Regions from separate parts of the Dyadobacter chenwenxiniae genome, predicted to be linked through region 1. Evidence: riboswitches for the same ligand, from Rfam matches in the RefSeq annotation. Region 1 holds a riboswitch; the other holds the start of a gene.
What was found. Region 1 has a riboswitch for thiamine pyrophosphate ahead of thiS (sulfur carrier protein ThiS). Riboswitches for the same ligand answer to the same signal wherever they lie in the genome.
Positions count from the first base shown of each region.

Region 2: another riboswitch for thiamine pyrophosphate. It lies ahead of MUK70_RS25645 (TonB-dependent receptor); the one in region 1 lies ahead of thiS (sulfur carrier protein ThiS).

Region 1 is NZ_CP094997.1:2,927,651-2,932,373, forward strand. It holds gene MUK70_RS12400 (RraA family protein) at 1-617, shown strand, start outside; gene MUK70_RS12405 (bile acid:sodium symporter family protein) at 681-1,787, shown strand; gene MUK70_RS12410 (GNAT family N-acetyltransferase) at 1,834-2,337, opposite strand; TPP riboswitch at 2,480-2,575, shown strand; gene thiS (sulfur carrier protein ThiS) at 2,645-2,848, shown strand; gene thiC (phosphomethylpyrimidine synthase ThiC) at 2,891-4,723, shown strand, end outside.
Region 2 is NZ_CP094997.1:5,984,730-5,989,452, reverse strand. It holds gene MUK70_RS25660 (S41 family peptidase) at 1-638, opposite strand, end outside; partial or broken gene rocD (ornithine--oxo-acid transaminase) at 645-1,897, opposite strand; gene MUK70_RS25650 (hypothetical protein) at 2,071-2,295, shown strand; TPP riboswitch at 2,396-2,492, shown strand; gene MUK70_RS25645 (TonB-dependent receptor) at 2,531-4,723, shown strand, end outside.

The sequences.
Region 1 (4,723 bases):
GCCCGGACGTTGAAAAGCTTGTAAAGGACCGCGGCAACAAGAATGGAATGTTAGGAAACACCAATTCCTGGCCTATCGACAAGCTTTCCAAAGGTGACGTTTATGTGGCAGACGGTTTTGGAAAAATCGCCAGCGGAACATTGATCGGCGACAATTTGGGAACCTCCATTTTCACCAAATCAGGCAATGGCGTGGTTTTCGACGCTTCCGTTCGCGACCTCGAAGGACTTTCCAAAATTCAAGGTTTCAATGCTTTTGTCAGAGATTTTGACCCGTCCTTTCTGAAAGACGTTTTCCTGACCGGCATCAACACGCCCATTCGCATTGGCCGCGCCATTGTGCTTCCGGGCGATGTGGTTTTGGCTAAAAAAGAAGGCGTGATTTTCATTCCCGCGCACATGGCCGAAAAAGTGATCCTAACCGCCGAATTCCTTACATTAAGGGACAAATTCGCGCTTCAAATGCTCCGTGAAGGCAAATTCACCCCAGGCCAGATCGACAACCAATGGACCGACCAGCTCAAAGAAGCCTTTCTGAAATGGCTCGACGGTAACCCGAAAGAAATCCCAATGAAACGCGCCGAGCTGGATGAATACATGAAAAAAAGAACCTGGTAACCTCTTTTGGAAGTGCCAGGGCACTTTGCGCTCTCTTTTCAATAGCATTATAACCACAATTATATGAATGTTTACAAGCTACTCGCTGGTGTCGCAGGTTTGTGTCTTCTCGTTGCGCTTTTCCTCGCATTCTCCGGAAACCTGCCGCAAGCCGGTCCCTTCTTTATTGCATTTTTTCTCGCCCTGGCCGTCAGTTTCAGGGGTTTTGAAAAGCTGAAAGGCTTTACTTATACAACCGTCATTTTTGCCGCAGTAACCACTGCACTTTACTTTCCGCAGCATTTCCAGACAGTAAACGGCTTTAAACTAGCCGCACTGATCACCCCACTGATCCAGATTATCATGTTCGGCATGGGAACTTCCATGAGCTTCGGCGATTTTGTAGGTGTTGTAAAAATGCCAAAAGGCGTGTTAATCGGCGTAGTAAGCCATTTTATTATTATGCCAACGATTGGTTTTACATTGGCAAACCTAAGCGGCTTCCCACCCGAAATCGCAGCCGGGATTATCCTCATAGGCTGCTCCCCAAACGGAATGGCTTCGAATGTAATTTCTTATCTGGCCAAAGCAAATCTCGCATTGTCGATTACTATCACCGCCATTTCTACAATGCTTGCTCCTATCGTAACACCGTTGCTAATGAGCGCGTTAGCAGGAGCTTTTGTTCAAATTGACACCTTGCATATGATGTGGGACATTATCAAAATGGTGATTATTCCAATCGGCGCAGGACTGTTATTCAATAAATTTTTCAGCGGCAAAGCGAAATGGCTGGACGACGCCATGCCAATCGTTTCCATGGCCGGAATCGCATTCATCATTGTCATCATCACCGCCGCCGGCCGCGATAGCCTCCTCACAATCGGACCGACATTGCTCCTACTTGTGCTTATTCACAACTTGTCCGGTTACACGCTGGGTTACTGGTCAGGGCGCTTGTTTAAAATGAGCGAAAGAGACTGCCGCACCATCGCCATAGAAGTAGGCATGCAAAATGGAGGCCTCGCCTCAGGCATCGCAAAAGAAATGGGGAAAATGGCCACCGTCGGCCTCGCACCGGCCATTTTCGGTCCCTTAATGAACATTACCGGCTCCATATTAGCATCCTGGTGGCAAGGTAAACCGACCGGGGACGAGGAGACTTATGTGGAGACTGGAAGGGCGCATTGAAAAAAGCTAGACTTGCTAAGTCTTAAGACTTAGCAAGTCTCTAGTCTCAATCCTCCTCCAACAACAACTGCATAAAAACCAGATCGAGCCACTGGTCAAATTTATAGCCCACCTCCTTCAAATATCCTTTCTCTACAAAACCATATTTCTTGTGAAATTCGATGCTGCCACGGTTGGTTGCGTCGATACCGGCGATCATGCTGTGGAGGCCGGATTCTCTTGCACGCTGGATCAGACTGCCTAAAAGTTTCCCTCCTACGCCCAGCCCTCTCGATTTTTCGTCCAGATAAATGGAATGCTCGACACTAAATTTGTAGCCGATTTTGGGACGGAAGATGTTATAGGAACCATAACCAATCACTTTCCCTTCCCTTTCCGCAACAATGACAGGCATACCATCATTGAACATTTTTTCAAACCATTCCTTCTGCTCTTCCAAACTCCGCGGCTCGTAATCGTAAATGGCGGTGGTATTTAAAATGGCGTGGTTAATAATTTCTAACAAGGAAGGCAAATCCTTAGGAGCAGCGCTTCTGATAATAAGATCCATCAAAATAACGTAGGTTCGATATAATTGGTAATATGAGCTTAAAGTTAGCCGATAATTCTTAAAATAAAAGTGCTTCCAATTCTGGAATCAGCACTGTTTTCTTTGGTTTATTTTTGATAATACATTTTTTGGAATAGCTTTGCCTAAACTTTAGGGGTGTCCCGATATGCGGACTGAGATAATACCCTTTGAACCTGATGCAGTTAGTACTGCCGAAGGGAAAAGTAAGAGATACTGCTATTGTATCTCAATGTATCTTTCCAAAAAAGGTCCATTCCTGAAGTTTTTCTCAAAAACACAATTCAGAATGGAAATTATCGTCAACGGTCAATCACGTGAATTTGCTGAACCGCTCTCGGTCCAGCAACTACTTTCTGCTCTTTTTCCTGATCAAATCAAAGGGGTCGCAGTCGCTGTAAACCAGTCTGTTATTCCGAAAATGGCATGGGCCGGTCACGCATTGCAGCCGTATGACCGCGTGATGCTGATCACCGCTACCCAAGGCGGCTAGCCTCCATTCTTCCCCATTTGTTTATCCTTAATCCAACATTTTATGAAAACTGAGAAAACGCCACAAAGCGGCAGTGTGACCACAGACCCGTTTCCAAATTCCCGGAAAATTTACGTAAAAGGCAACCTGTATAATGTGTCTGTGGCTATGCGGGAAATTGCATTGACCGACACGCGTTTGCACGGGAAAGCTGGTCAGGTAGAAAAAAACGCGCCGGTCACCGTTTACGATACGAGCGGCCCTTTTACCGATCCGAATGTGGAAATCGATGTTAAAAAAGGACTGCCTGCATTGCGGTCAGAATGGATAAAGGCGCGGCAGGATGTGGAGCAATTGGATAGCATCAGTTCTGATTACGGCAAGCAGCGGCTTGCAGATCCGTCACTTAACGCATTGCGTTTTGCACACATTACCAAGCCATTACGTGCCAGAGCGGGTGCTAATGTTTCCCAGTTGCATTATGCTAAAAAAGGCATTATCACCGCTGAAATGGAATACATTGCGATCCGCGAGAATCAGCGGATTCAGGAAAATTTATTAGAATTGAATGGTAAGGCGAGCTCGCTTGCGCATCAGCATCGCGGTCATAGTTTTGGAGCCAATACGCCGGTTAATTTCATTACGCCGGAATTTGTGCGCTCGGAAGTGGCAGCTGGCCGTGCGGTGATTCCCGTCAACATTAACCACCCGGAAAGCGAGCCGATGATCATTGGACGCAACTTTTTGGTCAAGATCAATGCCAACATTGGCAACTCTGCGGTGTCATCCACCATTGAAGAAGAAGTTGAAAAAGCCGTCTGGGCTTGCCGCTGGGGCGCGGACACTATCATGGACCTTTCCACAGGCAAGAACATTCACGAAACCCGCGAGTGGATTATTCGTAATTCGCCGGTTCCTATCGGAACTGTTCCGATTTATCAGGCTCTGGAAAAAGTGAATGGAAAAGCCGAAGATCTGACCTGGGAGCTATTCCGTGATACGCTTATTGAACAGGCTGAACAAGGTGTAGATTATTTCACGATTCATGCCGGGGTGTTGCTTCGCTACATTCCGCTTACTGCCAAAAGGATCACCGGAATTGTTTCGAGAGGCGGTTCTATCATGGCCAAATGGTGTCTGGCGCATCATAAGGAAAATTTCCTTTACACGCATTTTGAAAAAATCTGCGAAATTATGAAGGCTTACGACGTCGCGTTTTCACTTGGCGATGGATTGCGGCCCGGTTGCATTGCCGATGCCAATGATGCTGCACAATTTTCGGAACTGGAAACATTGGGTGAACTGACGAAAATCGCCTGGAAACACGATGTCCAGACAATTATCGAAGGTCCTGGCCACGTGCCCATGCATTTGATCAAAGAAAATATGGAAAAGCAGCTGGAACATTGCCAGGAAGCGCCATTTTATACATTAGGACCCTTAACAACCGACATTGCACCTGGTTATGACCACATTACATCAGCGATTGGTGCCGCAATGATCGGCTGGTTCGGGACGGCGATGCTTTGTTATGTGACACCGAAGGAACATTTGGGATTGCCCAATAAAAAGGATGTAAAGGATGGCGTAATAACTTACAAAATCGCTGCGCACGCTGCGGATCTTGCCAAAGGACATCCCGGCGCGCAATATCGCGACAATGCATTGAGCAAAGCGCGTTTCGAATTTCGCTGGGAAGATCAGTTTAACCTGTCGCTTGATCCCGAAACCGCCAAATCATTTCATGACGAAACATTGCCCGCAGAGGGCGCTAAAATTGCGCATTTCTGCTCCATGTGCGGACCCAACTTCTGCTCGATGAAAATTACGCAGGACGTGCGTGACTACGCGGAGGAAAATGGGCTGAATGAAGAGGCAATTGCGGAAGGCATGGAG
Region 2 (4,723 bases), 3.1 Mb from region 1:
TAGCCAATTTTATTCGTACCAATGTTATAGGTTGTGTCAAAGAAAACAGGATCTTCCTGTAAAACCACGGGCGTAATGTCGCGTGTTGTTGTTCCTTCTGTCAAAGTCCCTTCTGCATTGATAGTCGCCAGCGTGTAAGTCAGTCTTTCCTGGGAATTAAGGAGTTTGCTGTAATTGGAGCCCGTCAGTTTCTGGCCGCTCACGCTGCTAAAAATATCGCCTCTCTTGAAGCCTGCTTTGGCCGCGGGAGAATCCGGAAGCACATAAAGCACGACGCCGATCACGTTCTGGCTGCCAGTCGGGAAGTAGGTAAGCTTATATTCCATTCCCGAAGCTTTTGATTGACCTCCCAGGGACGCTTCCAGTTCCTCCGCACTCTCCTGAATCCAGGAAAACCGGTCGCCATCGGGACGTAATGCAGCGTCATATCTGTAAAGCAACGACTCGAAAAATGAGGCGGGCTCTTTGGAATAATCTGGCTTCGTGGTCATGTTATCATTCCAGTAATACCAGTATTTCATATTTTCGTAGATCCATTGATTGGTTTCCGTGTCAGTGGCAGGGTCTACATTTTTCTCTTTGCATGAAAGCACTGCCGCGCTGATGGAAAGAATGGCCAGTAATAGTTTTATTTTCATAAACGGCTACGCATTTGCTAAAAATACCTGCTCAATAATATCACATGCCTGGTTCATCTGTTCTTCGTTAATGACCAAAGGCGGCGCAAACCGGATCTTGTTTCCGTGCGTTGGTTTACACAGCAATCCTTTTTCCATCATTTTGTAACAAAGATCCATTGCGGTGTGGCTGTCTTCAGTATCATTAATTACGATTGCATTCAACAAACCCTTTCCTCTAACGACCTCAATAAGAGAACATTGTTTTTGTAAATCACGCATTCTATTTCTGAAAAGCTGACCCATTGTTTCCGCATTTTCAGCCAGATTTTCGTCTATAACCACTTGCAATGCAGCAACCGTAACCGCACAGGCCAAAGGATTTCCCCCGTATGTGGAGCCGTGCTCGCCGGGTGCAATGGTCAGCATCACTTCATCATCCGCGAATGCAGCCGAAACAGGCATTACGCCGCCGGAAAGGGCTTTTCCCAAAACCAGAATGTCCGGTTTAACACCTTCCCAGTCGCACGCAAGACGCTTTCCTGTGCGCCCGATGCCCGTTTGCACTTCGTCGGCGATAAAGAGCACATTGTATTGGGTACAAAGCTCCCGGACGCCTTTGAGATAACCTTCTTTTGGAACCACAACACCAGCTTCGCCCTGAATCGGTTCCACCATAAAGCCTGCAATGTTGGGATCGGCTTTGAAGGCATTTTCCAGAGCTTCCAGGTCGTCGAAAGGGATTATTTCAAAACCAGGTAAAAACGGTCCGTAGTCATTTGTGCTGGAAGGGTCTGTAGAAGCGGAAATCGCTGCCAATGTTCTTCCCCAGAAGTTGCCCGAAGCGTAAACCGTTTTGGCTTTGTCCGGCTCAATTCCCTTTACTTTATAAGCCCATTTCCGCGTCAGTTTCAAAGCAGTTTCCCCGCCTTCCACACCGGAATTCATCATAAGGACTTTATCAAAACCAAAATATTCACAAAGACTTTTCACATTCCCCAAGCTTATCATTATAAAAAGCCCGGGAAGTCAACGTTAGCTTTTGCGCCTGCGCGATCATTGCGTCAATTATTTTCGGATGGCAATGCCCCCTGACTGACCGCACTATATGCAGACAAGAAATCCAGATATTGCTTACCCTCCACATCCCAGACATGCACGCCCAGCCCACGTTCCAGAACCACCGGCATCGGCTTATAATTATGCGCCCCATAGCGATATTCCAGCTCCATCGCCTGCTGCGAAGCATTCATTTCAATTGTGTCTGTATAGTTAGCCATTGTTAAATTTAATGTAGTCAGGTTGGTTTTGTATGTTATGTAAAAATAAGGAAAAGAAGGTGAAGTTTCAGAGATTGAGCCAATCGCCCCTTCACTTTTAAATGTTTATGTTTGTAAAAGACCGGAGTCATTACTTTGGACAAAAGATGATTCTTACAAATAAAGCAAAGCTTATGAAACTCCAATATATTTCAGACAGCCAAGGTGTTACAATAGGTGTTTACATTCCGATTACAGAATGGAACGCATTGAATGCCGACATTGAACATGAGGAAACAGACAACGTTCTGCAATGGCATAAAGATATTGTTTCAGACAGGTTAGTAAGCTTCAAGAAAAATCCTGAGGAAGCGATTGACTTTGACACAGCTATGGATGAAATTGAAAAGAGTCTTTAATAAGCATTTCCATACAAGTCAGAGTCCGGAAAAGTGGTTAGAAAGACAACAATAATTTAACAAAGCTTGAATCATCCGCTGATCCGGCGTAGCTTTGCAGCATAATCTCAAGGGGTGCCCTACCGAACGGGCTGAGATCAAACCCATATGACCTGATCCGGGTAATGCCGGCGTAGGGAGAGAAAAAGCAACCATTTGATAGGTGGCCCCTGCCTGTTGTAACCAAAAAATCGCAATGCGAAACGTTACTACCTATCTGTTTATATTCATAATCAGCACATTACCATTCAGTTCTGCGTTTGCACAACGATCCATTTCCGGCCGTGTTACGGACGCGGAAGATGGAAAAGCATTGCCCGGAGCGACCATTAAAGCCAGCGATATCCGCGGCACGCAAACCGATGGCGCGGGGAATTTCAATCTGCGCAACATTTCTGAGAATATTTCCACATTGGAAGTCTCCTACATTGGCTATCAAACCTTGAAACTGCCCATTTCTTCTGAAAGCCAACTGGAAATCAAGCTTAACAAGAGCACTTTCCAAGCCGATGAAGTCATCATTAATGCAACCCGCGCCAATGACAAATCCGCTATGGCATACAGCACGGTCACAGCGGAAGCCATTGACAAACAAAACCTTGGACAAGATTTACCCGTTCTGCTCAACTTCACGCCTTCGCTCGTGAGCACGAGTGATGCAGGCGCGGGTGTGGGTTACTCGGGCATTCGTATACGCGGCTCGGATGCAACGCGCATCAATGTGACAGTGAACGGCATTCCGTATAACGATGCGGAAAGTCAGGGCGTTTTTTGGGTGAATATGCCGGATTTCGCTTCTTCGGTTAGTAGCATTCAGATTCAACGCGGCGTAGGCACTTCAACAAATGGGTCAGGCGCTTTTGGGGCAACGGTGAACATTAACACCAATGCTTTCCGGCAGGAAGCTTACGCCGAATTGAACAATTCTTACGGGTCTTTCAACACGTTCAAAAACACATTAAAAGTCGGTTCCGGGCTGATTAAGGATAAATTTACGTTTGACGCAAGGCTGTCGCGTGTTTCGTCGGATGGTTATGTGGACCGGGCTTCTTCGGAATTGCATTCTTATTATTTGTCGGGTGGATTTTTTGGTAAAAAGAGCTTTGTGCGGGTGAATGTGTTTTCCGGAAACGAGCGGACTTACCAATCCTGGAACGGCGTGCCGGAAGCCAAGTTACGCGGTGATCGCGAAGGGATTTTGAGTTACATTGATCGGAATGGTTTGAGCGAAAAAGATGCGCAAAACCTGCTGGAATCGGATAACCGGACTTACAATTCCTACACTTACAAAAACGAGGTGGACAATTACCGTCAGGATCATTATCAGATTGTTTCCTCGCATAATCTGAGCGATAAATGGATCTTTAATCTCAATGCATTTCTTGTACGCGGACTGGGTTATTATGAGCAATCGCGAGTAGGTGATGAATACAGCAATTATAATTTACCCAATGTCGTAATCGGCCAGGATACGCTTACCAGCACGGATCTGATCCGTCGCCGCTGGCTGGATAATTACTTTTACGGCTCCACTTTTTCATTGGAATACAATTCTTTCAAAAAGCTGACTGCCAGCTTCGGCGGTGGCTATAACCATTATGACGGCGACCATTACGGACGCATCATCTGGGCACGGAACGCCGGAAACGTTGAAAACGATCATCAATATTATTACAGCAAAGGCGTTAAGAAGGATTTCAACATTTACGGAAAGCTCTATTATCAGCTGACGCCAAAATTGAATGCATTTGCAGATTTGCAGTTCAGAACCGTAAACCATAACATTCAAGGCACTGACAATGATCAGATTGCGCTCGCATTCGATGAGTCTTACTCGTTCTTTAATCCAAAAGCAGGACTTACCTATCAATTAGCAGATCAAAGTTCTGTTTATGCGTCTTATAGTGTCGGAAACCGCGAGCCTAACCGGGATGATTTTACTTCGTCAACGGCAGGTTTGTTTCCCAAAAGCGAGCAGTTGCAGAATGTGGAAGCGGGCTTCAAAACGCAGCGCGGCATCTGGGCTTTCTCGGCGAACTATTATTTGATGGCTTATAAAAACCAACTCGTTTTGACCGGCCAGATCAATGATGTTGGAAATTCAATTCGCGTCAATGTTCCGAAAAGTTACCGCACGGGAATTGAGTTGGAAGGCGCCATTGCATTGAGCAAAGCTTTGAAATGGAATGTGAATGCAACATTCAGCCAAAACAAGATCAAAGACTTCACTGAATATGTCATCAATTACGACACGGGCGATTACAACACGATCAACCACGGAAAATCGGACATTTCTTTCTCGCCTAATGCCATCGCTGGAAGCCAGTTGACTTATATTTTGAGAAAAGATCTCGAAATAGCGCTGCTAAGTAAATATGTGGGAAAGCAA